DNA from 2 places in the Mesorhizobium sp. RCC_202 genome. Region 1 is predicted to be linked to the other one. Evidence: riboswitches for the same ligand, from Rfam matches in the RefSeq annotation. Region 1 holds a riboswitch; the other holds the start of a gene.
What was found. Region 1 has a riboswitch for S-adenosylmethionine ahead of AB6802_RS00070 (O-succinylhomoserine sulfhydrylase). Riboswitches for the same ligand answer to the same signal wherever they lie in the genome.

Region 1 (15,120 bases):
GTCGCTGACCCGAAAGAAGATCGCCGACCGGCCCTCCGCGGGAAGGGCGAGATAACGCTTGAGGCGGGTTAAATCTCCATCCTCCAAGCGGTTGTCGACGACGCCGGCGTCGAAATTGCCGTCATCGAGGCCGCTGATTGGCCTGGTTTCCCAGCCGAGCGGCCTCGCGAAAGCCGGGCCGACGCCCGGATAGATCGCTTTTTCGTAAGGATGCGTATCGGAATAGAAGTAGACAATCCGCAAAGCAGTACCCCAATGCGGCGACTGCTGCCGGGCGCCCATGCCTTGGCATACAGTATGCTTCGCCGCGCCATTAAGCCCGGCATTTTGTAATCCATCTCAGGCGATTGCAGCAATGCCGATCATGCCGTCGGGAACAAAGCGTCGGTTTCGAGGAGAAACGCGTGAGTGAGGCCGGCCCTCGATCGGCTTAATTTTGGGTAAACAGAAAAGCTACAAACTGCTGAAAATAAATAGAAAAATCCTCATTTTCTTGCTGCGCGCAATGTGCCTGCAATTTTCGCCTGACAGATAGGGCTGGTCTTTCGAGCAGTGTCGCAACGGAAGTTCGGACCGCAAGGCAGCCGCCTTTCGGCACGCAATTCCTTTGCCGTGAAAGGCGATCGAACCGGAGCGGCCATTCCAGGGCCGGCTCCACGGGTCAATCCGCGCATGGTCCAGCCCTGCGCCTTGTGTGTTTGGAGTATTGAGCGTGTTTTCAGGAACCAAGATTGCCCTGGCCGTGGCCTTTGCCTTTCTCAACGGCGCGGCGATGGCCGCGGACCTCGCGCCCGCCTACAACGATCCGCCGGCTTTCCAGTGGAGCGGCGCCTATGTCGGCCTTCACGGTGGAACGGCCTTCACCAAAATGCCCAATCCGTTTGCCGGCAGGAACGGCTGGAGCGGCGGCGCGCAGGCCGGCTACAACTTCCAGACCGGCCCGGCCGTGTTCGGCGCCGAGCTCGAAGGCTCCTATCTCGGCGGCGCCGAGCACAATGTCCAAGGCGGCAAGATCAAGGAGAAGTGGCGCGCCGCCGCCAAGGCCAAGGCGGGCCTCGCTTTCGACCAGACGCTGGTCTTCGGCACCGCTGGCGTTGCCATGACCACGTTCGACAAGGGTTCCGGCGTGCGCGACACCGATAGCCGCAAGCTCGGCTATCTCGTCGGCGGCGGCGTCGAGCAGGCTTTCGCCGGCGGTCTCTCGGCCAAGATCGAATACGACTATATCCGCACGCCTAACGTGGAGACGAGATCGGCCTTCGGCAAAGCGAAGACCGGTATAGGCAGCCAGGAACTGAAGGCCGGTATCAACTACCGGTTCTAATGCATGATCCCGAAAAGTGGGAACCGGTTTTCGGAAAAGATCATGCTCCAACTTACCTGATGCATGCCACCCGGAAGTGCGCAGCGGTTCCGGGATAACGACACGCATCAGGAAAAATCCTGGTCGTCGGAGAGCAGTTTTCCGCGGCGGCCCAACCCCGCCGATCTCCACCGCGAGAAACTGCCTTTCTCCACCTCTCCATACCGGCCCGCGTAATGTCGAGGCAATTTTCGTGGCCGCTGACGCGCCTCGCCCATGGCTACGACCAGCACAACCGCTTCCTGACCGACGCCGCGCATGAATTGCGCACGCCGATCGCCATCCTGCGCACCCGGGCGGAACTGCTGACGAAAGAGCCGGAAAGCGAACGCCTGCTGTTGGACATCGAGCGCCTGTCGCATCTTGCCCAGCAATTGCTCGACCATCAGATGCTGGAGCGGCCGGGCGACGAGCGGCGCAGCGTCGACCTGAACGAGCTTGGCCGCCGGGTGACCGCCGACTTCGCGCCGCTGGCGGTCGAAGCCGGCTACGATCTCGCCTTCGAGCCGCCGTGGGGCAAGGTCGAAATCCTGGCGAACGGCTCGCAGATCGAACGCGCGCTGGCGAACCTGGTGCGCAACGCCATCGATCACGGCGGCGGCGCCGGCACGATCACGGTCGCCGTCGACGAGAGCGGTGGCCTCGAGGTGCGCGACGAAGGCCCCGGCATTCCGCCGCCGGAGCGCGAGAACGTCTTCCAGCCCTTCTACCGCCTGCAGCCGCAATCGCGCGGCGCCGGCCTCGGCCTCAACCTTGCCCGGCAGATCGCCGAACTGCATGGCGGCACTGTCAGGATTCTGGATGGCTCATGGCGGGGCGCGCATGTGCGCATGGAGCTGCCGGTCGCGCGATGATGAAGGGCTTGCTTTGGCGATTGCTTGAGCCGGCGCCCTCATGGTAACGAGGGCTCGCGCGGGTATGATGTAATGGTAGCCTGTCAGCTTCCCAAGCTGAACGCGCGGGTTCGATTCCCGCTACCCGCTCCAGCTCCTCAATTCGCCCAGGCCGAAGAACAAGCACATCGATATGTGCAGGCAGGTCGTCCAAAGACAGATTGGGTCCTGCACAGCCGTGCAGGACCCAATCCTTTGTCTCAATTTTTAAACGGCGCTTAGCTTACAGCCAGATCCAGAACCGTTCGCGCCAGCAGCGGCGGTGCCAGCGGCCATGACGCCAGACGCGGCGGCACACGCGCCTCCAGCCGTGACGACGGCCACGCCGGCGGCGCCAGCGCCAATGACCATGGTGGCGGCGATGCGAGACCAGCTCGACTTCAGGCTGATCGCCGTCTTCGAAGACTGCATTGTCCGGCTTGTCGAGCTCGTCGAGAATTCCGTTGCCGGCGGGAATTCCGGCAATGGCCTTGCTAGGTCCGGCCAAGCTTGCAAGTGCGGCTGCCCCCGCAACGCCCAGCATTCCAGTCAGAAATAACCGACGTTCCATCAAAACCTCCGAGCTGTTTAGCATCGGCAGATCTTCCCTCGCCCGCAACAGGCTCCAGCGAGCTGCCGATCGGTTTGAACGTACGAGGGCTATTCTCGTTCCACTACCCCACTTCGCGCAAGATGAAATCGTGCAGCATCTTGGCGGCGGGCGAGAGCACGCGATTCTTGACCGTTATCAGACTGTAAGGCCGGACCTCGATGTCGAACTCGGTCTGCACCACATCGATGGCGCCGGCCAACCCGTCGGGACCTTGGATGAACTTCGCCACCTGGATCGATACCGGCGCGATGGCGTCCGACTGTGCCACCATCACCAGGGTCAAGAGCAGCGACGAGGTGTTGAGGATACGGTCCGGCAGCGGGATGTTGCGGTTCAAGAAGTTGCTTTCCATGGCCTGGCGCAGCGGCGAGCCGCCGGACTGGAAGACCCAGTCGTAGGCCGCGGTATCTTCCAGCCGTACCCCGTCGCCTTTTGTCAGGGGATGGCCGCGGCGCACGATGAGGCAGGCCTTCTCGACGCCGATGACGCGCGATTCAAACAGGCGCGGATTGAGGTCGTCCGGGATGCGGGCGATGATGAAATCGTGCCGCGACGCGATCAATTCGCGGGCCAGCACATTCGAGGTCTCGACCTGCATAGTGATCTCGATGCGTGGATAGATGCGGCGGATCTCGCGGATCGCCGGCACCGCCAGCTCGATCGCGGGCGCCGTCACCGCGCCGAGGAACACCGAGCCGCCCTTGCCGGATTTGAGTTCGGAAATCTCGCGATCGGCCTCGCGCATCTCGAGCAGGATGGAACGCGCGCGCCTGGCGAGCGCCTGGCCGTAAGGGGTCAATGTGACGCCGCGCGCCAGCCGCTCGCACAACTTCACGTCGAGCACCGCTTCCATCTCCGCGATCATGCGCGAGGCGGCCGGCTGCGAGATGTTCATGACCTGCGCGGCGGCACTCACCCGCCCGTGATCGTCAAGTGCCGCGATCATGCGCATGTGGCGAAGGCTCAAGCCGCTGCGCAGGAGCATTTCACTGTTGCCCGGCAGTTTTTCGTAACTGCCTGAAATTCCTTGAGGATCGCGCAATGCCGCCATGATTTCGAACCCGCTCCGTCAGTTTGTCAATTTTCCGCAAGCTATAACAGTTTCGGTATAGCAACCAGCAAAGATCGCATTTGACAGTTATGTCAAAGGGACACAACCTCCGCCGGTCCTGAGCCGTGCCAGTCGACGACGAGAAAAATCGTATCGATTGAAATCAGCGGTTCAGGGCCGATTGGGAGGATACCGGAGATCGATAGGCTGACAGTGGCGCGCCAGCGCTCCTGTTCGACTGCGCGGCCCGCGAAGCCCCGAGGTGTCGCGTCCATCAACCAGGGAGAGTTACGTGAAAATCATCAAGACACTGGCCGCGGTAGCGGCCCTTGGCGTCGCTGCCATGACCTATTCGGCGCATGCCGCAGACAAGGGCCTTGTCGGCGTGCTGATGCCGACCAAGACCTCGCAGCGCTGGATCAATGACGGCGACGCCGTCAAGTCGCAGCTCGAAGCGCTCGGCTATACGGTCGACCTGCAATATGCGCAGGACGACATCCCGAACCAGCTCAGCCAGCTGGAAAACGAAATCACCAAGGGCCCGAAAGCGCTGATCATCGCCTCGATCGACGGCACCACCTTGTCGGACGCGCTGCAGAAGGCGGCTGACGCAGGCGTGGTCGTCGTCGCCTATGACCGCTTGATCAAGAAGACCAAGAATGTCGACTATTACACCACCTTCGACAATTTCGGCGTCGGCGTGATCCAGGCGAACTCGCTGGTCAAGGGCCTCAAGGAGCGCTTTCCGAATACCAAGCCGTGGAACGTCGAACTGTTCGGCGGCTCGCCCGACGACAACAACGCCTTCTTCTTCTACAATGGCGCAATCTCCGTCCTGCAGCCGCTGATCGACGACGGCTCGATCAAGATCAAGTCCGGCCAGACAGGCATGGACAAGGTCGGCACGCTGCGCTGGCTCGCTGCCACCGCCCAGGCGCGCATGGACAATCTGCTCTCGGCCAACTACTCGGACGGCAGCCGCGTCGATGGCGTTCTGTCGCCCTATGACGGCCTGTCGCGCGGCATCACCGCCTCGCTGCGCGCCGTTGGTTACGGCACGGACGCACAGCCATGGCCGATCGTGACCGGTCAGGATGCCGAGACTGCCTCGGTCAAGCTGATCATCACGGGCGAACAGTACTCGACCGTGTTCAAGGACACCCGCGACCTGGCCAAGGCCACCGTCGAACTGGTCGACAAGGTGCTCTCCGGCGGCAAGCCTGACGGCCTCGACGAAAAGACCTACAACAACGACGTCAAGGTCGTTCCCTCGATCCTGCTGACGCCGCATGAGGTCGACAAGTCGAACTACCAGAAGCTGGTCGTCGACTCCGGCTACATCAAGGCCGAAGACCTGAAGTAATCCCGGTTACAAAATCAGGGGTCCTGCGCAACGCAGGACCCCTTTCCGTTCACAAGCGACCCCGGTATTGTTTTGCCGGCCTGGAGCAATTCCAGGAAAAGCGCGTTGCGGTTAAGTTCGGCGTCTCCGCCGTAACCATCCGTCCGGAATTGCGTAAAAAACAAAAAATTCTGGGAGGAGCTTGCCCTGATGACGACGATTTTGGAGATGCGCGACATCACCAAGACGTTCCCCGGCGTGAAGGCGCTGTCGAACGTCAACCTCAGCGTCGAGGAAGGCGAGATCCATGCCGTGGTCGGTGAGAACGGCGCCGGTAAATCGACGCTGATGAAGGTGCTGTCGGGCGTCTATCCCTCCGGCACCTATGACGGCCAGATCATTTTTCAGGGCCAGGAAAGCCAGTTCAAGGGCATCCAGGACAGCGAACACAAGGGCATCGTCATCATCCACCAGGAACTCGCGCTGGTGCCGATGCTGTCGATCGCCGAAAACATCTTCCTCGGCAACGAGCACGCCACATATGGCGTCATCGACTGGAACGCCAATGAGGTGCGCACCAGCGCCCTGTTGAAGAAAGTGGGCCTCAACGAGGACCCCAAGACGCTGATCACCAATATCGGCGTCGGCAAGCAGCAGTTGGTGGAGATCGCCAAGGCGCTGAGCAAGGATGTCAAGCTTTTGATCCTCGACGAGCCGACGGCGTCGCTCAGCGAGAAGGACAGCCAGGCGCTGCTCGACCTTTTGCTCGAATTCAAGCGCCAGGGCATGACCTCGATCCTGATCTCGCACAAGCTCAACGAGATCAACCGGGTCGCCGACAAGGTGACGGTCATCCGTGACGGGCGCACCATCGAGACGCTGGCCAAAAAGGACATTTCGGAAGACCGCATCATCACCTCGATGGTCGGCCGCTCGCTCGACGACCGCTATCCGCCGCGCGAGCCGAAGATCGGCGAGGTCGTGTTCGAGGTGAAGAACTGGTCGGTCTATCATCCGATCCATGCCGAGCGGCAGGTGATCAAGGGCATCGATATCAACGTGCGCAAGGGCGAGGTGGTCGGCATTGCCGGGCTGATGGGCGCCGGCCGCACCGAATTCGCCATGAGCCTGTTTGGCCGCTCCTATGGCCGCCGCATCACCGGCGAAGTGCTGCTCAAGGGCAAGCCGATCGATGTCTCGTCGGTGAGCAAGGCGGTTCAACATGGCATCGCCTACGTGACCGAGGACCGCAAGACCTACGGTCTCAACCTCATCGACCATATCAAGCACAACATCACGCTGGCCAATCTCGGCGGCGTCTCGCGCCACAGCGTCATCGACGATTTGCGTGAGCTCGCTGTTGCCAACGACTATCGCAAGAAGACCAATATCCGTGCTTCGAGCGTCTACCAGTTGACCGGCAATCTTTCGGGTGGCAACCAGCAGAAGGTGGTGTTGTCGAAATGGCTGTTCGCGGACCCGGACGTGCTGATCCTCGACGAGCCGACGCGCGGCATCGATGTCGGCGCCAAGTATGAAATCTACACGATCATCGCGCGGCTTGCCGCCGAAGGTAAGGCGATCGTGGTCATCTCGTCGGAAATGCCGGAATTGCTCGGCATCACCGACCGCATCTACGTCATGAACGAAGGGCGCATCGTCGGCGAAATGCCGGCCGCGGACGCAAGCCAGGAAAAAATAATGCGCGCCATCGTTCGGGGAGAAGGAAAAGCAGCATGAGCACCGAAACCGCCCCCGCCCCGCAAGGCGACGCCGCACTGGAACAGCGCCCGCGCATCGCCGTCTCGGCGCTGACGACGAATTTGCGCGAATACGGCCTGATCATCGCGCTGATCATCATCATGCTGTTCTTCCAGTTCACCACGTCGGGCACACTTTTCAAGCCGGTCAACCTCAGCAATCTGGTTCAGCAGAACTCGTTCATCATCGTGATGGCGCTGGGCATGCTCCTGGTCATCGTCTCCGGCTATATCGACCTCAGCGTCGGATCGGTCGCCGGTTTCATCGGCGCGCTGGCGGCAAACATGATGGTCATCTGGCAGCTCGGACCGCTCAGCAATCCGCTGGTGGTTTCGATCTTCTGCCTTGTCATCGGCGGCTTGATCGGCGCGGCGCAGGGCTACTGGATCGCCTATCACCGGATACCGAGCTTCATCGTCACGCTGGCCGGCATGCTGATCTTCCGCGGCATCTGCCAGGCGCTGCTCGGCGGCGGATCCTCGGTCGGCCCGCTTCCGGACGACTTCAAGGCGCTGAGCTCCGGCTTCATCCCCGATGTGATCGGCCCGCTGACGCTGATCCCGCCGACGGTCAATGCCGCTGGTAAGACCATTATCGGCAGCGGCCTGACGCTGCATATGACAACGATCGTGCTCGGCTTGATCGCCGTTGTGGCCTATGCCTATTTCGGGCTCCGCACCCGGCGCAAGCGCGAGCGCCATGGCTATGAGGCCGAACCCTTCCCGCTGTTCGTCATCAAGACGCTGGTCGCCAGCGCGCTGGCGCTGTTCCTGGTTTATGAATTCGCCAGCTACAGGGGCCTGCCGGTGGTGCTGCTGGTCATGGGCGTTCTGATCTCGCTGTTCGTCTTCGTCACCAAACGCATGACCATCGGCCGCCGCATCTACGCCATGGGCGGCAATCCCAAGGCCGCACAACTGTCGGGCATCAACACCGAACGGCTGACGCTGTTCGTCTTCATCAATATGGGCGTGCTGTCGGCGCTTGGCGGCCTGATCATCGCGGCGCGTCTCGGCCAGGCCGTGCCGGCGGCGGGTCTTGGCTCGGAGCTCGACGTCATCGCGGCCGTCTTCATCGGCGGCGCCTCGGCCATGGGCGGCGTCGGCCAGGTGATCGGCGCCGTGGTCGGCGGCTTCATCATGGGCGTGATGAATAACGGCATGTCGATCATGGGCGTCAATGTCGACTGGCAGCAGGTGGTGAAAGGCCTGGTGCTGCTCGGCGCCGTCATCTTCGACGTCTACAACAAGAACAAGGCCTAGTGCGTGATCCCGAAAAGTGGATGCCGGTTTTCGGAAAAGATCATGCTCCATCTAAAACGCCTGGTGCGAATTTAAGGAGGCATACGGGTTCCAGATCGCGAAGCTGCCGGGCGGCGGCAATAACTCCCGACAGGAACAGGTTCGCGAGCGCAATCCGGACGACGAATTTCAACCGTGGCGTGGATTTCTCCATGCCGCGCCGGTCAGGGTTTGCCCGCAAGGCAGCCGGCCACACGCACGATGAGAGAGGATTGAAAACATGCTGATCTCCCAGATCCTCGACGACGCCGAGACGATCCGCGTCGTTGCCCGCAATGGCGGCGGCAAAACCAGGATCATCAACGGCGCGCGCAGCGTCTATTCGCTGGCGATGGAGGCCGCGCGCACCGGTGTCGGCCTGGAGGCGCTGATCGAGCGCAAGGGCTTCGGTGAACCCTTTGACCTCGACGCCGCCTACAAGAAGGGCCGGCTGGTGTCGCCGATCAACCATCCGGACCCCGCGCATCTGCATCTGACCGGGACCGGCCTAACGCATCTCGGTTCGGCTGCGGCGCGCGATTCCATGCACAAGAAGCTCAGCGAGGGTGGTGACGAACAGCTCACCGATTCGATGAAGATGTTCCGCATGGGGATCGAAGGCGGCAAGGCCGCCAAGGGCCAGGTCGGCGTCCAGCCGGAATGGTTCTACAAGGGCAACGGCACCATGGCTGTGGCGCCAGGCGCGCCGCTGATGTCGCCGGCCTTTGCGCAGGATGCCGGCGAGGAGCCGGAGATCGCCGGCATCTACGTCATCGGCGACGACGGCGCGCCGTTCCGCGTCGGCTTCACGCTGTCGAACGAATTTTCCGACCATGTGACGGAGCGGGTGAACTACCTTTTCCTCGCCCACTCCAAGCTGCGCAACGCCTCGTTCGGCCCAGAAATCCTGATCGGCGAGCTGCCGGCCGACATTCGCGGCGCATCGCGCATCTGGCGCGACGGCAATTTGCTGTGGGAAAAGCCGTTCCTTTCGGGCGAAGCGAACATGTCGCACACCATCGCCAATCTCGAGCACCATCACTTCAAATATTCGGCGTTCCGGCAGCCGGGCGACGTGCATGTGCACATGTTCGGCACCGCGACGCTGTCCTTCGCCGATGGCGTCCGGACCGAGGCTGGCGATACGTTCGAGATCGAGGCGCAGGATTTCGGCCTACCGCTGCGCAACCCGCTCGAGATCGAGAAGCCGGTGAAGGTGGCGGTGAAGGCGTTGTGAGCTTGGTGATCTCTCCCCTCGTGGGGGAGATGGCCGGCAGGCCAGAGGGGGGCGCTGTGCCGTCGATCTGTCAATCCAAAAATGGCTTGCTTTCGGACTCTTCGCTGCTGGGTATCGAGATAGGCCGTGATCCTTCGCGCCCCCCTCTGCCCTGCCGGGCATCTCCCCCACAAGGGGGGAGATTGGCTGTTTCGACTCAGCGCGCTGCGCGGAAATGCTTGGAAAGCTTCAAGCCTTGCGCCTGGTAGTTCGAGCCAAGATCGGTACCGTAAAGCGCCTGCGGCCGCTTCAGCATGTGCTCGTAGACCAGGCGGCCGACGATCTGGCCGTGGTCGAGGATAAACGGCACCTCGTGGCTGCGCACTTCGAGCACCGCGCGGCTGCCGCTGCCGCCGGCGGCGGAATGACCGAAGCCGGGGTCGAAGAAGCCGGCATAGTGGACGCGGAACTCGCCGACCAGCGGATCGAAGGGCGTCATCTCGGCGGCGTAGAGCGGCGGCACGTGCACCGCCTCGCGGCTGACCAGGATGTAGAATTCGTCCGGGTCGAGCACCAGCTCGCCGGCGCCGCTCTTATAGATCGGCTCCCAGAAATCGACGACGTCCTGGGCGGCGCGCTTGTCGACATCGACGAGGCCGGTGTGGTGCTTGCCGCGATAGCCGACAAGGCCATCCTTGTCGCCGTCGAGATCGATCGACAGCGCTATGCCGCCGCCGGAGATGTTGGGCGGCTCGGTGGCGACCAGCATCTCGGCGCGGTGGAGATCGCGCAACTCATTTTCCGACAGCACCGCATGTCCGGTACGAAAGCGGATCTGCGACAGGCGCGAGCCGGCGCGCGCGATGATTGGAAAAGTGCGCGGGCTGACTTCGAGATAAAGCGGCCCGTGATAGCCGGCCGCGATCTTGTCGAACTCGTGGCCACGGTCGGTCATGACGCGGGTGAAGATGTCGAGCCGTCCGGTCGAGCTCTTCGGATTGGCCGAAGCCGAAACATGCGCCGGTAGCGCCAGGCTTTCGAGCAGCGGCACGATGTAGACGCAGCCCGTCTCCAGCACCGCGCCCTCGGCAAGATCGATCTCGTGCAGTTTCAGCCGGTTGAGCTTGTCGACCACAAGATGATCGGGACCCGGCAGGAAGGAGGCGCGAACGCGAAAGGCTTTTTCGCCGAGCCTGAGGTCAAGGCTGGCCGGCTGGATCTGGTCGGCGTCGAGCGCGCGCGGCGACTTCAGCGCGCCTGCCTCAAACAGCGCCGCGATGTCCTGATCGGGAAGAATGCCTGTCTGCCGCAATGGCGGGCTCCGTTAAGGCGGGTCTCTTTGTGGCAGGTTCTTGCCGCAAAACCGCTGGACACTTTTGCGGAACCTGCCTGGTACAACCCTCTTAATGAAGCCGGCAATTGACGCAAGCGCGGCGCTCATTTAAAGGGTTGTTATCCCGTGGTGATTTGGCCGGTCGGCTTGCAGCCACGTTAAACAAGTCGCTAAAGGACCGTTGGCCGCAAGGCCGTATGGACCGGTTGCGACTTTCGCGGCCGGTTTTTTTGTGTCTGGAAGCAGGGCTATGAGCACCAACAAGCGTAACTGGAAGCCTCAGACGTCACTCGTGCATGGCGGAACGCTGCGTTCCCAATTCGGCGAGACGTCCGAGGCGATGTATCTCACCCAGGGCTATGTCTATGAGACAGCCCAGGCGGCGGAAGCCCGCTTCAAGGGCGAGGAGCCCGGCTTCATTTATTCGCGCTACGCCAACCCGACCGTCGACATGTTCGAAAAGCGCATGTGCGCTCTGGAAGGTGCCGAGGATGCGCGCGCAACCGCTTCCGGCATGGCGGCGGTGACGGCGGCACTTCTGTGCAGCGCCAAGGCCGGCGACCATATCGTGGCGGCGCGGGCGCTGTTCGGCTCCTGCCGCTGGGTGGTCGAAACGTTGGCGCCCCGCTACGGCATCGAGGCGACGCTGGTCGACGGCACCGACATCGCCAACTGGGAAAAGGCCGTCAAGAAGAACACCAAGCTGTTCTTCCTGGAGAGCCCGACCAATCCGACATTGGAAGTGGTCGACATCGCCGCTGTCGCTTCGCTTGCCAACTCGATCGGCGCCAGGCTGATCGTCGACAATGTCTTTGCCACACCCTTGCAGCAGAAGCCGCTGCAGCTTGGCGCGCATATCGTTGTCTATTCGGCGACCAAGCACATCGACGGCCAGGGGCGCTGTCTCGGCGGCGTCATCCTGTCGGACAAGAAGTGGATCGACGAGAATTTGCACGACTATTTCCGCCATACCGGCCCGAGCCTGTCGCCCTTCAACGCCTGGACGCTGCTGAAAGGGTTGGAGACGCTGCCGGTCAGGGTGCGCCAACAGACGGAAAGCGCCGGCAAAATCGCGGATTTCCTGGCCGGGCAGCCGCAGATCGCCCGCGTCATCTATCCGGGCCGCGCCGATCACCCGCAGGCCGATATCGTCAAGAAGCAGATGACGGGCGGCTCGACGCTGATCTGCCTCGACGTCAAGGGCGGCAAGCAGGCCGCGTTCGCCTTCCAGAACGCGCTCGACATTGTGCTGATCTCCAACAACCTCGGCGACGCCAAGAGCCTGATCACCCATCCGGCGACGACGACGCACAAGAACCTCAGCGACGAGGCGCGCGCCGAGCTCGGCATCGGGCCGGGCACGCTCAGGCTTTCGGTTGGCCTGGAAGATACGGACGACCTGCTCGAAGACGTCGCGCAGGCGCTGAAGGCGGCAAAGTAAGCTTCACAACTGTCGCTGGAGATTGCCTGAGGTGGTTCAGGCGATCTCCTCGAGCTCCGTCATTTCCCCGGTGCGGATGGTCATGGCGTTGCCACGCCATTCAACGGCGCCACCCAGCCAACCACGCACCCAGATCGCCGGGAGCATCGCGTCGCGCACGATCATTGCGGTGACGCTGCGCGGCGACAGGTACCAGCCCTTGGACCAGGCCAGCAGGCATTCCGGCAGATAGGCAATCACCAGGACGCACAGCGCCGTGGTCGGCAGGCTGACGCCGGCGCTGGCAGCCGCGACCAGCGCAAAAAGCAACGGTATCGCGGCGCCGGTGAATATCTCGGGCGCGAAGAACAGTGGGAAGGTGACCCGGCGCAGCCGCGCCCAACGCGTCTGGCGCGACCAGATTTCGGCAAGCGTGCGCAGGCCAAGCGGTTGCTCGAAAGGCGATGCGACAAGGTTGACCCTGAGGCCGAGCCCGTTGACCAGCTTTGTGGCGGCGGCGTCCTCAGCGATCTCGGCGGCCAAAGCGTGGATGCCGCCGCTGGCATCGAGCATCGGCTTGTTCCACAGCATGCTCTTGCCCTGAGCAAAGCCGAGGCCGAGCGCCTCGCCGGCATATTGCCAGCGCGCCTGCAGCGTGTTGAGGAACGCGCATTCGACTTCGGCCCAGAAGCCGTCCGGCCGCGAACCGACCGGCGTCGAGCAGACAAGGCCGGTGTCCGGGCGCCATGCCGCCATCAGATGCTGGACATAGTCCTTCGGCATCAGCACGTTGGAATCGGCGAGAATGACCCAATTGTGCCGTGCCGCCTGCCAACCCTTGACGCAATTGTTGAGCTTGGGATTGGCGCTGATCCTGTCGTCGCCGACCAGGAGCCGCGCCGGAACGTCGGGGTAGCGCTCGATCGCCGCATCGACGAGCCTGACCACCGGGTCTTCGGCATGGGCGACGCAGAAGATCAGCTCGTAGCGCGGCCAATCGAGCGAGAAGGCGCGAGCCAAGGTTTCCTCGGTGAACGGCTCGACGCCGCGCGACGGCACGACGATCGACACAGGCGGTCGCGCGCCGACCGGCGGCGGAATGACACGCCGCGGTTTCAGCCGCGACGATGCAAGCACGATGCTGGCGATGTTGGACAGAAGAAGGGCTGACGAAGCTAGGGCGGCTGCGATAGTGAGTTCCATCGAGATCCGGTCACTCCCGAAGGCCCCGCGAGGCCGTTTCATCAGTCGACAGAGCGCGCGAGTCGCCCAACAAAGTTTGTGCACACCAACATTGTCATGTGTCACTTAAATGACATTGTTTTTCGGCACCTGCGCTTAAGAAGCTGGCAGGGTGATTTCGCGTAACAATCGCGAAGTGCGGCAAATATCCCGCGGCGGTAACCGGAGTAGCCCATGTATCGCGCTGTCACGCGCAACATCGAAGTGCTGGTCAGGCCGTTCTACCTGGAGGATCGCTCCGATCCGTCCGAGAACCGCTATGTCTGGGGCTATCAGGTGACGATCGACAACCGCTCCGACGATTTCGTGCAGCTTCTGTCGCGCTACTGGCATATCACCGATGGCCGAGGTCGCGTCGAGGAAGTGCGCGGCGCCGGTGTCGTCGGCGACCAGCCGGAGCTCAATCCCGGCGACAGCTATCAGTACACCTCAGGCTGCCCGCTCTCGACGCCGTCCGGCATCATGGTCGGCCATTACACGATGCGCAACGGCCGCGGCGAGGTGTTCGACATCGCCATTCCGGCTTTCTCGCTCGACCTGCCCGGGACAAGGCGAACGGTGAATTAGGCAAGAGCGTTTTTTCTCCCCGTTTCACGGGGAGAAATGTCCGGCAGGACAATGAGGGGCGGCGCTAGCGTTGGGAGACTATCTTCCAGACAAAGCGACAATGCGCCTTTAGATCGCTGAAGGCCGCATTACCCCTCATCCGCCCTTCGGGCACCTTCTCCCCGTAAACGGGGAGAAGGAAAGGCTTCTCACTTCGCGAATTCCGCCGGATCGAAATCGTACTGCGTCGAGCAGAATTCACAGGCGACGTGGATGCCGCCATCCTCGGTCGAGTCCTTGATCTCCTCAGCCGAAAATCCTGCGAGGATGCTGCTGATTTTCTCGCGCGAGCAGGAGCACTGGTCGGCGACCGGCACGCTACGGAAGACGCGCACGCCGTGCTCATGGAACAGACGATAGAGCAGCCGTTCGGCGCCCACCGTCGGGTCGATCAGCTCGGTCGGCTCGATGGTGCCGAGCAGCGCCAGCAATTCCTGCCAGGAATTGTCGGCCGGCTGATCGGTAACGTCGCGCGGATCGCCGTCGCCGCCCGAAATATCCGGCACCCGCATACGCTCCGGCGCCTGCGGCAGGAACTGCGCCAGGATACCGCCGGCGCGCCACTGCTCGCTCGCGCCGCCGGGACCAGGCGTCACCAGCTTGGCGACCGACATCCTGAGCTCGGTCGGGATCTGTTCCGACTGGCGGAAATAGGTGCGCGCCGCGTCTTCCAGCGTCTCGCCGTCGAGCTGAACGATGCCCTGATAGCGCTGCGTGTGTTCGCCCTGATCGATGGTCAGCGCCAGCACGCCGGTACCGAGCAGCGCCTGCTGGGAGGTCTCTCCCGCGGCAATCAGCGCCTGCAGGCGGTCGGCATCGAAGCGTGCATAGGCGCGCAGCGCATGCGGCGTGGAGAAATCCGCCACCAGCATGTCGACCGGCCCGTCGGTGCGGGTCTGCAGGATGAACTTGCCCTCGAACTTCAGCGAGGTGCCAAGCAGAACCGTCAGCACACAGGCCTCGGCCAGAAGCCGGGCGACCGGTTCGGGGTAATCGTGGCGGCTCAAAATAGCGTCGAGCA
Region 2 (15,120 bases), on a different contig from region 1:
AGGCGGTGGACACGCTCGCCGCTGGCGACGTCTTCCATGGCGCCTTCGCCGTCGGCCTTGCCGAGGCCATGCCCATGGAGGAAGCGCTGCGCTTCGCCAGCGCCGCCGCCGCGCTCAAATGCCTGCGCTTCGGCGGCCGCCTCGGCGCGCCGGACCGGACGGAGACGCTTGCCATGATGGCGGCGCACTGGCCACCCCAGCACGGAAAAGGGAGCTGAGATTCAGGTCAGGCCGAGTCGAAAATGGTGGGCTCCGAGAACCGGAGCGAAACGTACTTAAGTACGTGAGCACCGGAAGCGCAGGAGCCCGCCATTTGCAGGCCGGCCTCACCTGAATATCAGCTCCCTTTAGGGTGTTCTACCGCCTGACGGCCGAAGTCCGGCACGTCGATATCCTGGCCGGCCTCGATGATCGAGCGGCGGACGGCGCGGGTGCGGGTGAACAGGTCGAACAGTTTCTCGCCATCCCCCCAGCGGATTGCCCGCTGCAATGAGGCCAAATCTTCCGAGAAACGCGCCAGCATCTCCAGGATCGCATCCTTGTTGTGCAGGCACACGTCCCGCCACATGGTCGGATCGGAGGCCGCCAGTCGGGTGAAATCGCGAAAACCGGAGGCGGAATATTTGATGACTTCGCTCTTGGTCACCGCCTCAAGGTCGTCCGCCGTGCCGACGATGTTGTAGGCGATGATATGCGGCAGGTGCGAGACGATAGCCAAGGTCATGTCGTGATGCTGCGGATCCATGGTGTCGATGTTGGAGCCGCAGCGCCGCCAGAACTCCGACAGCTTCTCGAGTGCCGCGGGGTCGGTGCCCGGCATCGGCGTGAAGATGCACCAGCGATTGTCGAAGAGGTCGGCGAAGCCGGCGTCCGGTCCGGATTTCTCCGTGCCCGCCAGCGGGTGTCCTGGAATGAAATGCACGCCCGCCGGCACATGCGGCTGCATCTGCGCGATCACGGAGGCCTTGGTCGAGCCGACATCGGTGAGGATGGCGCCCTGCTTCAGCACCGGGGCGATTTCCGCGGCGACGTCGCCGGATGACCCGACCGGCACCGAGACGATGATCAGGTCGGCGTCGCGCACCGCTTCCCTGGCATCCGTCGTGTAGGAATCGCCGAGACCGAGTTCCTCGGCGCGCTTGAGCGTCGATGCGCTGCGCGTCGCGATGGCGATATGGCAGGCCAGCCCCTCGCGGCGGATGACGCGGGCCAGCGACGACCCGATCAGGCCGATGCCGACCAGCGCTATTTTCTCGAACATCGGTGATGCCATGGTGTTTTAGCTTTTCAGGAAAATCGTCAGCGCATCGACGACGCCGCGATTGGCCTCCTCGGTGCCGACGCTCATGCGCAGCGCGTTGGGAAAGCCGTAGCCGGTGACGCGGCGCAGGATATAGCCGCGCTGGCTGAGATAGTCGTCGGCGGCCGCCGCGGAGTGCTTCTTGTCGTCGGGGAAGTGGATCAGCAGGAAATTGCCGACGCTGGGCGTCACCCTGAGGCCGAGTTTCGTCAGTTCCTCGCCGAGCCAGGTCAGCCATGTCTCGTTGTGCAGCACACTACGCTCGACATGGGCGCGGTCGCGGATCGAAGCGATGCCGGCCTCGATGGCGGTGGCATTGACGTTGAACGGACCGCGAATGCGGTTGATCGCATCCACGATATGCGCCGGTCCGTACATCCAGCCGACCCGGGCGCCGCCAAGGCCGAGCTTGGAGAAGGTGCGCGTCATCACCACGTTCTCAGCGCTTCCGGCAAGCTCGATGCCGGCTTCGTAGTCGTTGCGGCGGACATACTCTGCATAGGCGGCATCCAGCACCAGAAGCACGTTCTTCGGCAGGCCGGCATGCAGGCGGCGTACCTCACTGAACGGCAGGTACGTGCCGGTCGGATTGTTGGGGTTGGCGAGGAACACGATCCGCGTCGCGGGCGTCACAGCCGCCAGGATTGCGTCGACATCGGCGCGCTCCTCGGTTTCCTTGACAGTGACCGGCCTGGCGCCTGCCGCCTGGATGTAGATCTTGTAGACCATGAAGGCGTGCTCGGTGAACACGGCCTCGTCGCCGGGCGAAAGATAGGTTTGCGCCAACAGCCCCAGGATCTCGTCTGAGCCGTTGGAGCAGATGATGTTTGCCGGGTTGAGGCCATGCACCTCGGCGATCGCTTCGCGCAACCGGCGGGCCGAACCGTCGGGATAGACATCCAACTTGGCAGCCACGTCCCGCGCCGCCTCGATCGCCTTCGGCGAGGGCCCGAGCGGGTTCTCGTTCGACGACAGTTTGTAGACCTTCGTTACCCCGGCCGGCGCCGTGCTCTTGCCGGGCACGTAGGCCTCGATGTCCATGATGCCCGCGCGGGGCGTCGGACGTGGCTGATCCTGCTTCATGTCACAAATCCGTCGAGAAGGCCTTGAGGCCGCAGCGGAAATACAGGCCATGGCGCGGAATGTCGAGTGCCAGCGCTTAGGGCGCGCAGCCTTGCCGTTGACGAAGCGCGGCGCTGGTTCTAGAACAGCAGCAACACTTCCGTGGTGATTTGGCCGGTCGGCTTGCAGCCACGTTAAACAATTCGCTAAAGGGCCGTTTGCAACCTGTAAACCGGCTTTGCGAAGGCAGGCCGGTTTTTTGTTGTCCGTCGGCCCGGACACCGCATCGGGCAAGATCGATGCGGCATGGATGAGGACTGCAATGGCCGCTCAGCGCGCTGCACGAACCAATGACGAGGCCGACCATCCGTCGAGCCCGCTGCTGCAGTTCGGCCCCGACAGGCCGCTGAAGCTCGACGCTGGCACGCTGCTGTCGCCGTTCCAAATCGCCTACCAGACCTATGGCACGCTCAACGATGCCCGCTCCAACGCGATCCTGGTCTGCCATGCGCTGACCGGCGACCAGCATGTCGCCAGCACCAATCCGGTAACCGGCAAGCCGGGCTGGTGGGAAGTGCTGATCGGCCCCGGCAAGATCATCGATACCAACCGCTTCTTCGTCATTTGCTCCAATGTCATCGGCGGCTGTCTCGGTTCGACCGGTCCCGCCTCGACCAACCCGAAGACCGGCAAGCCTTACGGGCTCGAGCTGCCGATCATCACCATCCGCGACATGGTGCGCGCGCAGGCGATGCTGGTCGACCATTTCGGCATCGAAAAGCTGTTTTGCGTGCTCGGCGGCTCGATGGGCGGCATGCAGGTGCTGGAATGGGCCGCCAGCCATTCCGAGCGCGTCTTCTGCGCGCTGCCGATCGCCACCGGCGCCCGTCATTCCTCGCAAAACATCGCCTTCCACGAAGTCGGCAGGCAGGCCGTGATGGCCGATCCGGACTGGCACGGCGGCAAATATCTCGATTTGGGCAAGCGCCCTGAAAAAGGGCTCGCTGTCGCCCGCATGGCCGCCCATATCACTTACCTGTCGGAAGCGGCGCTGCACCGCAAATTCGGCCGCAACCTGCAGGACCGCGAGGCGCTGACCTTCGGCTTCGACGCCGATTTCCAGATCGAAAGCTATCTGCGCCACCAGGGCATGACCTTCGTCGATCGCTTCGACGCCAACTCCTATCTCTATTTGACCCGCGCGATGGACTATTTCGACCTCGCCGCCGACCATGGCGGACGCCTGGCCGATGCCTTCGCCGGCACCAAGACGCGCTTCTGCCTGGTCTCCTTCACCAGCGACTGGCTGTTCCCGACCGAGGAGAGCCGCTCGGTCGTGCATGCGCTCAACGCCGCCGGCGCCTCCGTCTCCTTCGTCGAGATCGAGACCGATCGCGGCCACGACGCCTTCCTGCTCGACGAGCCGGAACTGTTCGCGGCGATCAACGGCTTCATCGCCTCGGCCGCCCGCGCGAGGGGACTCAGCGCATGACCCCGAAAAGTTGCAGACTTTTCGGACCGGGATCATGCGCCAGGCAGGAGGCGAAGTCATGAGCGTCAACCGCGCCCAGCGTGTCGATCTCGAGGTCGTCACCGATCTGATCCCGCCAAACTCGCGTGTCCTCGATGTCGGCTCGGGCGACGGTCTGCTTTTGGAACTGCTGCAGGAGACCAAGCAGGTCGACGGCCGTGGGCTCGAACTGTCGCAGCGTGGCGTCAACGAATGTGTGGCGCGCGGCCTCTCGGTCATCCAGGGCGACGCCGACACCGACCTGAAATTCTATCCCGACAAGGGCTTCGATTTCGTCGTGCTGTCGCAGACCATGCAGGCGACCCGCAACCCGAAGATCGTGCTCGACGAATTGCTCAGGATCGGCAACCGCGCCATCGTCTCCTTCCCCAATTTCGGCCACTGGCGCGTGCGCTTCTCGCTACTGGTCAAGGGCAGGATGCCGGTCACCAAGGACCTGCCCTATTCCTGGTACGACACCCCCAATATCCACTTCTGCACCATCCGCGACTTCGTCAATCTGTGCGAGGAGCTTGGCGCGACGGTCGAGAAGGCAACCGCGCTCGACGCCGCCGGCCAGAAGATCGGCTTGTCGATGCCCTGGTGGTTCTGGAATTTCTTCGGGCAGCAGGCGGTGTTTTTGCTGAAGCGTTAGCTTGCGGCGTGAATTCCTCATGCATGGGCTGTCAGCCAAGCACATCCGTAGCCTTGTGCGGATGCTCGACGCCGTCAACGAAGATCACGTCGGAGTTCGAATTGCCGGTGCGCAACGAAAGGATCGCCTGGTAGGCCGGCGAACCATACCAGTCCCGCACATGCTGCCGGTCCGGGAATTCGATCACGATGAGATGCCCCGACCAATCGTTCTCGACGACGTCGACCTCGCCGCCATGCACGAGAAAGCGGCCGCCGAAAGGCGCCAGCGAGGCATCGATCTTTTCCAGATATTCGGTCATCCAGGGACCGGGCGTGACATCGCGCATGTGGGCAACGGCGTAAGCGGTCATCATCTACTCCTTCATTGGAAGCCGACCTCCGGCTTGATGGGAGCAGGTTGCAAGATCGAGGTATTCCCGTCGATTACCTCCGAAGTCATCATTTCGGGGAGACGAAGCGGGGATTGGCGAGATCGCGGGCCGCCGACGGTGTTGCTTTCGCAGCGCGGCCGAAGAAAAACCGCCTCCCGCCAATACACATCAACGTGACAGCGACACCTGCTTCTTGTTAGCGTCTTCGGACAATTTGGGGGGGAACATGCATAACGAACCACAGCAGATCCTTCGGGCAATTCGCCGAGCCGGGACCTAACCAAGCCAGATGCCGACCGAAGCGGTTCCGCTGATCACAGTCATCACGCCGACACACAACCGGCGCAGCCAGGTTGTGCGCGCGGTGGAAAGTGTTCTGGCCCAGACACTTACCCGCTTTGAGCACATTGTGGTCGACGATGGCTCGACCGATGCCACGGCCGCCGCGCTGGCCGAAATTCGCGATCCAAGGCTGATCTATGTCGGCGCCAAATGGCGCGGCGCCAATGCCGCGCGCAATGCCGGTATCGAGCGGGCGCGGGCGCCGGTGGTGACCTTCCTCGATTCGGACGACGTCTATCTGCCGGACCGTCTGGAGCGGACGCTGGCGCAGTTCGATCGGAACCCATCGCTCGAGGTGTTGATCAGCTCCTTCCTGTCGGTGAAGGGCGGCCACAGCACCAAATGCATCAATCGCGAGGGCTTTCTGGACAAGGGCACGCTGCAGCGCGCTTTGGTTTCACAGACCATGTTCATCGCCGGCTCGGCGATCACCGCGCGTCATGAATCGCTGCTTGCGATCGGCGGCTATGACAGCGACGTCGCGCGCATGCAGGACCTCGAATTGCTGCTGCGTTTTTCCCAGCGTGGCGGCGCCATGCTGTCCGAAGTTATCGACTGGAAGAAATACCATTCCGAGAATTCGATCTCCCGGCGCCGTAACGGCTATGTCGAGGCCTATGCCAACCTGATCGACAAGCACCCCTATATTGCCGACCGCTATCCCGATGTGCCGCCTTACATGATCACGCGTCAGATCATCGCCGATGTCCTCAAGGGCAGGTTGCCGGCGGCATTTTCGGGCTATCACGCCAACCGGTCGTCCAAGGCGCTCGGCTATTCGGTGGGGCAACTGCTGCGCGGCTATGTCGCCGGCCGCCGCTGGCGTCGCGATTGCCGTGGCGAATTCCGCGCCAAATACGGCGCTCGACCAGCCTGAGCCGGGACCAATTCCAGGAAAGGCGATTCCGGAATTGCGTCAAAACAAAGAGTTAGAGCGCGTCGTCTGAATCCGTTTCAGCGCGACGCGCTTTAGGCCTTGGCGACTTCTTTCTTGCGGCGTGTCACGTGCGGCGGCGGTTCGATCGCGCCCGCCCGAACCCGTGCCGGCTTGAGCGGTGAGGCGCCGCTGTCCTTGACGATGGTGAGCGAGCGGGGGAAGAACTGGCTGTTGTGCAGCCCACGGCCGATGTTGAGGATCGCGGTGCCCGCCAGACGCTTTTCCATCATCGACAGCACGCGTCGCAGCGACGGGCCGTCGAACGCATCCAGCGCCTCGTCGATGATCACCCATTTCGGCTTGCGCAAGGCGAGCCTGGCGAAGGCCAGCGAACGCTGCTCGTCATCGCTGAGTTCGCGCTCCCAGCGGCCCGGATGGTCGAGCGACGATGCCAGCCGCTCGAGGCCTACCTCGGCAAGCACCGCCTGGAAATCGGCATCGCTGGCAGGCCCTGCTCCATTCGGATGAAGCACCTCGCGCAATGTTCCCGCCGGGAAATACGGCACGCGCGGCACGAAGATCGGGGTTTCGCCTGCCGGCAGGCCGATCCGCCCTTTGCCCCACGGCCACAGGCCGGCGATGGCACGAAAGAACAATGTCTTCCCGGCGCCCGGCTCGCCGGTGATCATGACACGCTCGCCGGGATGGATTTCGACGTGGCTGTCCGCCAGCTTGGTGCAGCCTTGCGGCGAGGCCACTTGGAGCGTTTCGAAAGTCAGGCTGCCATTGGCGTTGTCGCCGAATTCGATGCGCTTTTCCTTGTCGTGCAGCACATCGGTTTCGCCGAGCGCGATGCGGAAATCGGCGACACGCATCAGTGTGGCGCGCCAGTCCGCGATGCTGCCGATGTTGTTGACGAACCAGCGCAGGGACGAATGCACCTGGTTGAAGGCGCCGACCGCCATCATCAGCCCGCCGAAACTGATATCGCCCGCGAAGTAAACCGGAGAGGCAACCAGGATCGGCGCCACGACGGTGATCCAGCCGTAGGTATCGGTCACCCAGGACAGATTGATCTGGGCGGTGAAGATGCGCCGCATGGCACCCAGCACCGTGCCAAGGTCGATTTCGAGCCGCCGCTTGGCATCGGCTTCGCCATGGTAGAGCGCGATCGCATCGACATTCTCGTTGACGCGCACCATCGACGAGCGCAGCTCGGCCTCGCGGGTGTAGCGATCGCTGTTGAGCCTGATCAGCGGGCGCCCGACCAGCCAGCTCAGCCACGAGGCTATGCCGGCATAGATGAACGCCGCCCACACCATGTAGCCCGGTATCGCCAGTGAATAGCCGCCAACGTGGAAGACGAAGCCGGACGACAATTGCCAAAGCACGCCGACGAAGGAAACGAGCAGGATGAATGACTGCAGCAGGCCGACGCCAAGGTCGGTCGACAGGTCGGACAGATGCGCTGCGTCCTGCTGCATGCGCTGGTCGGGATTGACGCCGATGGCGCCGGCATTGGCCAGCCGGAAGGCGCGCGCCGGCCGCATCCACTGGTCGATCAGGTCGAGCGTCAGCGCTTCGCGCAGCTTCAGCCGGAACATCTGGTTGAGCCAGGTCTGGCCGATGTTGAGCACCAGCAGCCCGCCGGCGATCATCGCAAAGACCATAAGCTGGTGCAGGAAGGCCGTCATGTCGCGACGCGCCAGCGCATCGTAGAAAGGCTGGTTCCAGCTGTTGAGCAGCACCTGGCCGACCGATGTCGCGACGATGACACCGACAATGCCGATCGACGTCCAGGCCAGCCACTTGCGAACCGGCGATACCACCAGCCCATGCCTGATCGTCACCATCTGGTCACGCAGGCTGCTGGCCTCGACCGAGACGGCGGCCTGCTCAGTGCCGGGCTTATGATCTGCTTCATCAGCCATACGGGAAATCCATGCTTTCGGGAGCGGTCCTCAACGCCGATACCGCGCTTCGACCTTTGCCCTGAGATAGGGTGATGATTGGCCTGTGGCGCAAGGCGCGGCCGCGATCACGAACGCGTCACCGGGCCTGGCGGAGCCTCAGCCACCTGGCGGCCGAGCCGTGTTGCGCCCTGCGGCGAGAAGACCGGCACGAAGACGCGGCGCGAGGCGCGTTGGGCCACCGGCACGCCCTGGTAAAGCCGCTTCTGCGCCTCGACGACGATGACGCCGGAAAAGATCGGCCAGAACCGCCTGCCGGCCTTTTCCAGCACATTGTGGAACCGCATCATGAAGCGCCGTGGCGACGGCGGAAAAAACAGCGCGTCGCACCACGCGGCGGGCGTGAAATTGGCCTCGCGCAGCAATTCGGTGAGCTGGCCGCGCGAGAATGGTCGGCCATTGCCGAACGGTGTGTGCTCGAAACGCGCCCAGACGCCGCGCCGGTTGGGCACGACGATGACCACGCGCCCCGCCGGTGACAAGACGCGCCAGATCTCGTTCAAGGTTTCGCGCGGATTTTCCGCGTGTTCGAGCGAATGCACGAGCAGCACGCGGTCGATGCAGGAATCGACCAGCGGCAGCTCCTCGTCGAAGACCAGCGCGGTCGCTGTCGGCCCCGTTGCCGGCCACACCACCGCGCCTTGCGTCGCCGGCATGAAGGCAAACACGCGCTCGGCATCGGTGCCGAAGCGCTCCAGCCACGGCAATGTATAGCCAAGCCCGACCAGCCGCTCGTTGGGGACGGTCGCCCATATCGACGACAGCGCCATGCTGATCGCGCGCTCGGCCAGACGTCCGAGCGTGGTTGAGTAGAAAGAGCGCAGATCGACGATATCCGAATGCATGCGCGGGACGGTAGCTGCGATGCCTTCCAAGTTCAACAAAGGCCGATGACATCGGCGGCCAAGCGCCCTATGTCTGCGGCGATCAGAGGAGATATGCCGTGTCCGTCGAAATCGAGCAATTCATGTGCCGCACCGACAATTTCGGCGTGCTGGTGCGCGACCCCAAAAGCGGTCAGACGGCAATCATCGACGCGCCGGAAGAAGCGCCGATCCTGGCTGCCATCAAGCGTACCGGCTGGACGCCGACAATGATCCTGACCACGCATCACCATGCCGACCATGTCGAAGCCAATCTGGCGCTGAAGGAACGCTTCAAGCTGCGCATCATCGGCCCGGAGGCCGAGAAAGCAAAGATCCCGGGCATCGACGAGACCGTCGGCCAAGGGTCGGTCGTGCGCCTCGGCGAGGAGACGATCGAGGTCATCGAGACCCCCGGCCACACTGCCGGCCATGTTTCCTATCATCTGCCCGCATCGAAAGTGGCCTTCACCGCCGACACGCTGTTTGCGCTGGGCTGCGGCCGGCTGTTCGAATGCAAGCCGCCGGTGATGTACGAGTCCTTGAAGAAACTGGCGGCACTTCCGGCCGAGACCATCATCTATTGCGGCCACGAATACACGTTGGCCAATGCGCGCTTCGCGGTGACGGTCGACCCGGGCAACCCACTGCTGAAGCAGCGTCTGGCGAAAATCGAAGCGCTGCGCGCCGACAACAAGCCGACGCTGCCGACGACGATCGGCGAGGAACTGTCGACCAATCCGTTCCTGCGCTGGCACGATCCGGCGATCCGCAAGCATCTCGGCATGGAGAAAGCCTCCGATGCCGAGGTGTTCGCCGAGATTCGCAAGCGCAAAGACAACTTTTGAGCCTTTTTGCATGACCAGCGCCGCCGAAATCATCGCCACGCTCGACCTTCAGCCGCATCCCGAAGGCGGGTGGTATGCCGAGACGTTTCGTGATGCCGCTGCCGGCGGGCGAGGCCATTCGACCGCGATCTACTTCCTGCTCGAGCAAGGCCAGCTTTCGGCCTGGCACCGGGTGAGGGACGCCGCCGAGGTCTGGCATTTCTACGCCGGCGCGCCGCTGGCGCTGGCGATGCATGAGGAAGGCTCGGGCAATGTCATCGAGCAGGTGCTGGGCGCCGCACTTGCCACCGGCGAGCGGCCGCAGATCGTCGTGCCGGCCGGCTGGTGGCAATCGGCGCGCAGCCTCGGCGAATGGACCCTCGTCGGCTGCACCGTCGCGCCGGGCTTCGATTTCGCCGCTTTCGAGATGGCCGCGCCCGGCTGGCAACCGACCACGGTCTAAGCCAACAGGAATCCCAGCGTGATCGCCAGCTGGGCGGCGTAATAAAGCACCCAGACCGCGTAGCGCATCCACGCCCGCTGCGGCGAGATCGCCGCGAGCAGGAAGCGTTCGGCCGCCAGTAACCCGTCCGACGCCATGAACAGGACCGCGCCGGCGATGACCCAGATCTTGTCCGTGGTGAGCGCCGATATCCCCATGGCCATGATAGCCGCGACATAGACGGCGATCGGGATGCGCAGTGGCGGGCCGACCCGGCGCCAGAGCGCGGCAAGCATGACAATACCGAATGCCGCCATGGCAAGCGCGATCGCGCCCCGCCAGGATTGCGAACTCAACAGGTCGAGTCCGCTGCCTGCCTGCAGGAACAGCGCGACATAGACGATATGGGCGGCAAGAAAACTCGCCAGCCCGCCGAGGAAGGCCTTTTCACCGTCGCGCGACAGGAAAGCGTCGCCGACGGCGCTCAAGCCCAGCGCCACGATCAGCAGCAGCGGGCCGCCTTGCATGACGGCAAGCGCCGCCAGAAGCGCGACGGTCAGCGTCTTTGCCGCTGTGCGCGACAGCTTCGGCGGCATGTCGAGGGCAAAGGCGTAGATCACCGCCGCCGCGAACGAAAACAGCAGCGTCGCGTTGGCATTGGCTTCGATGCCGCCCGAAAACGGCATCATGCGCTGGCCTCGCCGGTTGCCGGCTTGCGCATCAGCAGCGATTTTGCCGCGAGCGCAGCACCTCCGGTGATGAGCACGCAGGCGGCGACGATGCGCAGCGACGGTTCGGCGACCCCCGCCGCGATCAGCACCAGCGTCGAGAGCAGCGGTGCGGCATAGCTCGCGGCGCCCAGCACCTGGATGTTGCCGCGCTTGACGCCGATATCCCAGGCATAGAAGGCCGCGCCGACCGGCATCAGGCCGAGCCCGACCACGGCCAGCCATTGTCCTGGGCCATCGGGCAGCACCGTCTTCTCAAGCAGGAGATGGCAGCCGAGCGAAAGCACCGATGTCGCGGCGCAGAACCAGGTGACGATCGAGGTCGGCACCGAGGGGAAGCGTCGCGACAGCAGCGAATAGGACGACCACAAGAGCGCGCAGACGGCGGCCATGGCATAGCCGAAGGCATAGCGCGCATCGAAGGCAAGCCCGCCACCCTTGGTGACGATGAGGAAGGTGCCGGCAAGGCCGAGCAGCGCGCCGACGACATGGTTCCAGGCCAGCCGCTCGCCCGGCATCAGCGCCGAGCCGAGCACGATCAGCAGCGGCCAGAGATAGGCGATCAGGCTCGCCTCGACCGCCGGCGCGTTGCGCAGCGCCGTGAAGTAGAAGAAGTGGTATCCGAACAGCCCGGCAATGCCGATCACCCACACCTGCGGCGGGATCTTCTGGCTCCTGTCGGGGGCCGACATGATCAGCCGGGCAGCGAGCCCGACGCAGGTGCCGATGGCGAAGGTGATGGCCGACAACAGGAACGGCGGCACCTGCCCGGAGGCGTTGGTGAGCAGCGCCAGCAGCGCCCACATGGCGACAGCCGAAAACCCGATCAATGTCGCGCGCCCCATGTATTCCCCCGGCGGCGCGCCGCGGCGCCTTCAGCAATTCCAGGAAAAGTGCCTCGCGGTCTTCCGTCCGGAATTGCGTAGACCTGAATTAATTCACCGCTTCGAACCGTCCCGCGCTGATGGTCAGCGGACCGATCTGGGTCCCGACCGTGGCGTGGATCGGCGCATATACGCCGGATTGGCCGAGCGGTGCAAACGTCACCAGCATGCGGCTCTTGTTCTTGAGATAGTCCAGCGCCTTGCGGCCCTTGCGATAGCCCGCCACCGGCTCGAAACCCATCTTGCAGGTTACGGTATCGCCCTTATAGCCCTTTACCGAAATCGAGCCTTTCGAGACATAGGTGAGCGTCAGATCCGCGCGCATCTCGCCGTCATAGAATTTCACCGTCCGGCCGCAGACCTTGTCGAGGCTGTCGGCATGGATGACGGTCGCGGCCATCGGGTCGAGCACCGACTTCAGATCGCCGGCGCCGACCGGAACCCAGCTCTTGGGGTTACGCGCGCCTGGTGCTGGGATGACCTGGGTCGAGGTAACCGCGCCATCGGCGAAGCGGATGGCGACAACCGAGGCTTTCTTGCCGGAGGTATAATCGGCCCGGAACGCCTGCGGCTGCATCTGCTTGGCGGACATGCTGCCTTTCGACGAAATCGTGCCTTTCGTGTCGTCGAATAGCCTGCCGAGGCCGGCGGCCGAGACGGTGCCGTTGATGGCATAGCTGTCGCCTTCGTAGTGGCTGGAAAAAGTCGCCCTGGCGATCGAAAGGCCGAGATAAGACACCGTGTACTCGCCCTTGAAGGACTGCGGCGCGGCGGCGGCGAAACTTGTTGCCGGCGTGGCAACGGCAAGCAGTGCGGCAAATGCGTGAGATGGACGGAGCATGGCGGCTGGCGAATCCTGACGGTTCGGCCGGAAACGCGACGGTTCCAGCCTGGCATATCCCTTCGCAAAGGGCTTATAGGATGAAATCCGGCCTTTATATGGAGCAGGCATGACAGCTGGCCACCTGCCGGAGCTTGACGCAGTGGTGAAATGCCACTATGGAACGCCAACTTTTCCAAAGGCCGCCTGACCGAGACCGCGCGCCGCCTGGCGCGGGCTGAATGGTTTGGCAGGCTTAGAACTGAAGGTTAGACCAAATGTCCCGCACTTGCGAACTCACTGCCAAGGCAGTCCAGACCGGCAACAATGTGAGCCACGCCAACAACAAGACCAAGCGTCGCTTCCTGCCGAACCTGGTCAATGTGACGCTGATTTCCGAAGCGCTGAACCAGAACGTCCGCCTGCGCATTTCGGCCAACGCGCTGCGTTCGGTCGAGCATCGCGGCGGCCTCGACGCGTTTTTGGCCAAGGCCGACGCCAAGGAGCTGTCGCAGCGCGCTCGTCTGCTCAAGAAGCAGATCGCCAAGAAGCTCGCCGAGCAACCGGCCGCTTAAGCAATCAGGCGGGGGACGACCGCCTCGAACATCGGAGCAATCCGGTGTTCGAAATTAGCGAGCGGCGACGCTCAGCTGGTTCCATTACCCAGGATAAAAAAATGAACTTCCTTACGCGATATCTGCCCTTCGTCGCTGCCATGGCGCTTGTCGTCGTGGCCTCCAACATCCTTGTCCAGTTCCCGATGCAGGGTCAGGTCAGCGGCCTTGCGCTGGCCGATGTGCTCACCTGGGGCGCCTTTACTTATCCCTTCTCCTTCCTGGTCACCGACCTTGCCAACCGTCGCTACGGCCCGGCCGTGGCGCGCAAGGTGGTGTTCGTCGGCTTCATGACCGCGGTCATCTGCTCCATCCTGGTGCCGCCCTTCCTGTTCCGCCACGGGCTGATCGAGTTTGAGACCGCCGCGGACCGGCTGGTGCGCATCGCCGCCGCTTCGGGCGCGGCTTTCCTGACGGCGCAACTGCTCGATGTCACCGTCTTTAACCGACTACGCCGTCAAAGCTGGTGGCGCGCGCCGATCATCGGCACACTGGTCGGCTCGGTCTTCGACACGATCGTCTTCTTCGGCGTCGCCTTTTCCGCCGCTTTTGCCTTCGCCGGACCGAATGACAGCTTTGCGCTGGAGACCGCGCCGCTGATGGGCGTGCTGCCGGTCGAGACGATGCGCTGGGTGTCCTGGGCACTCGGCGACCTGTCGGTCAAGCTGGTCATCGCCGTGGTCGCGCTGATCCCCTACCGGCTGCTCGCCACCCGCTGGAGCCAGCCGGCCGCAGTCGTTACACCTTGATCCCCTGGATCCAGCTTGATTCGGCCCGTACGCCGGACGGCGCGCAGGAACTTCGCCTGAAGCGGCGCGGCGCCGAATTCTCGATCATGCTGGGCGCCAACGAGCTGATGAACAGCCGCCTCAGCGGCTCCGAGGAGGCGCTGGCCACACTATCCTGCGAGCGGCTCGCCGGCCGCAGGAGGCCGAGGATCCTCATCGGCGGGCTCGGCATGGGCTTCACCTTGCGCGCCGCTCTGGCCGCTTTCGGCGCCGACGCCGCCATCACAATTGCCGAACTTGTGCCCGCGGTCGTCGCCTGGGCGCGCGGCCCTATGGCCGAGATTTTTCATGACTGCCTCGACGACCCCCGCGTCACCATTCAGGAAGTCGACGTCGGTCAACTGATAAAGGCGGACAGCGACGCCTGGGACGCTATCCTGCTCGACGTCGACAATGGTCCCGAAGGCATCGTCTACCAAGGCAATGACTCGCTCTACAGCGCGGCCGGCTTAGCCGCGGCGCTTGTCGCCTTGAGCCCCGGCGGCGTGCTGGCGGTCTGGTCACAAGGCCCCGACAGCGGCTTCACGCGGCGGCTAAAGCAGGCGGGCTTCGCGGTCGAGGAGATCAACACGCGCGCCCGCGGCAAACGCGGTGCCCGTCATGTAATCTGGATCGCAACCAAAAGGTTGTGATCTGGATCGCAACCAAGGCACGCTGATCTTCTGCCGGCTGTACGCCCTCAATTCGAACGCGCCGGTCGGCCCACGCATCCGACCACCGGGCTTTACGCTTTGTTACGGCCGATGGTGCAGGATCGCGAAAACTCTGTCCTGGACGCAATTCCGGACGGAAAATCGCTTCGCACTTTTCCTGGAATTGCTTTGGACACCGCGACCGACATGACCGTGCAAGGCACCGGTTGGAAAAATGACCTGCTGATTGCGTTCTGCGCCACGCTGGTGGTGGTGACGATCAACGCGGTCTCTGGCTTCCCGACGCTTGCCGACTATGGCGGCGACAATGACAGCATGTTGCGGCTGGTCGAGGTCCGCGACCTGCTCGCCGGCCAGAGCTGGTTCGATCTCCATCAATACCGGATGGGCGTGTCGGGTGGCTTCCTCATGC

Region 2: linked by a shared signal. The riboswitch ahead of AB6802_RS25730 (homoserine O-acetyltransferase) and the one ahead of AB6802_RS00070 (O-succinylhomoserine sulfhydrylase) in region 1 are both predicted to bind S-adenosylmethionine.

Annotation. Positions count from the first base shown of each region.
Region 1 covers NZ_JBFUPO010000001.1:1,955-17,074, forward strand. The annotation lists gene AB6802_RS00015 (hypothetical protein) at 1-243, opposite strand, end outside; gene AB6802_RS00020 (outer membrane protein) at 713-1,324, shown strand; gene AB6802_RS00025 (sensor histidine kinase) at 1,540-2,217, shown strand; tRNA gene AB6802_RS00030 (tRNA-Gly) at 2,276-2,349, shown strand; gene AB6802_RS00035 (protamine-2 (modular protein)) at 2,480-2,806, opposite strand; gene AB6802_RS00040 (LysR family transcriptional regulator) at 2,910-3,899, opposite strand; gene chvE (multiple monosaccharide ABC transporter substrate-binding protein) at 4,192-5,262, shown strand; gene mmsA (multiple monosaccharide ABC transporter ATP-binding protein) at 5,449-6,981, shown strand; gene mmsB (multiple monosaccharide ABC transporter permease) at 6,978-8,264, shown strand; gene araD1 (AraD1 family protein) at 8,524-9,519, shown strand; gene AB6802_RS00065 (2'-deoxycytidine 5'-triphosphate deaminase) at 9,716-10,810, opposite strand; SAM riboswitch at 10,948-11,025, shown strand; gene AB6802_RS00070 (O-succinylhomoserine sulfhydrylase) at 11,082-12,272, shown strand; gene AB6802_RS00075 (ceramide glucosyltransferase) at 12,309-13,454, opposite strand; gene apaG (Co2+/Mg2+ efflux protein ApaG) at 13,668-14,060, shown strand; gene AB6802_RS00085 (Hsp33 family molecular chaperone) at 14,249-15,120, opposite strand, start outside.
Region 2 covers NZ_JBFUPO010000013.1:63,610-78,729, reverse strand. The annotation lists gene AB6802_RS25745 (sugar kinase) at 1-218, shown strand, start outside; gene AB6802_RS25740 (prephenate/arogenate dehydrogenase family protein) at 338-1,273, opposite strand; gene hisC (histidinol-phosphate transaminase) at 1,280-2,383, opposite strand; SAM riboswitch at 2,515-2,592, shown strand; gene AB6802_RS25730 (homoserine O-acetyltransferase) at 2,685-3,854, shown strand; gene metW (methionine biosynthesis protein MetW) at 3,913-4,527, shown strand; gene AB6802_RS25720 (DUF1330 domain-containing protein) at 4,559-4,879, opposite strand; gene AB6802_RS25715 (glycosyltransferase family 2 protein) at 5,190-6,119, shown strand; gene AB6802_RS25710 (ABC transporter ATP-binding protein/permease) at 6,212-8,050, opposite strand; gene AB6802_RS25705 (class I SAM-dependent methyltransferase) at 8,158-8,934, opposite strand; gene gloB (hydroxyacylglutathione hydrolase) at 9,033-9,800, shown strand; gene AB6802_RS25695 (cupin domain-containing protein) at 9,811-10,242, shown strand; gene AB6802_RS25690 (lysoplasmalogenase) at 10,239-10,910, opposite strand; gene AB6802_RS25685 (DMT family transporter) at 10,907-11,794, opposite strand; gene AB6802_RS25680 (DUF3108 domain-containing protein) at 11,883-12,674, opposite strand; gene rpmB (50S ribosomal protein L28) at 12,932-13,228, shown strand; gene AB6802_RS25670 (queuosine precursor transporter) at 13,330-14,016, shown strand; gene AB6802_RS25665 (hypothetical protein) at 14,013-14,687, shown strand; gene AB6802_RS25660 (GtrA family protein) at 14,877-15,120, shown strand, end outside.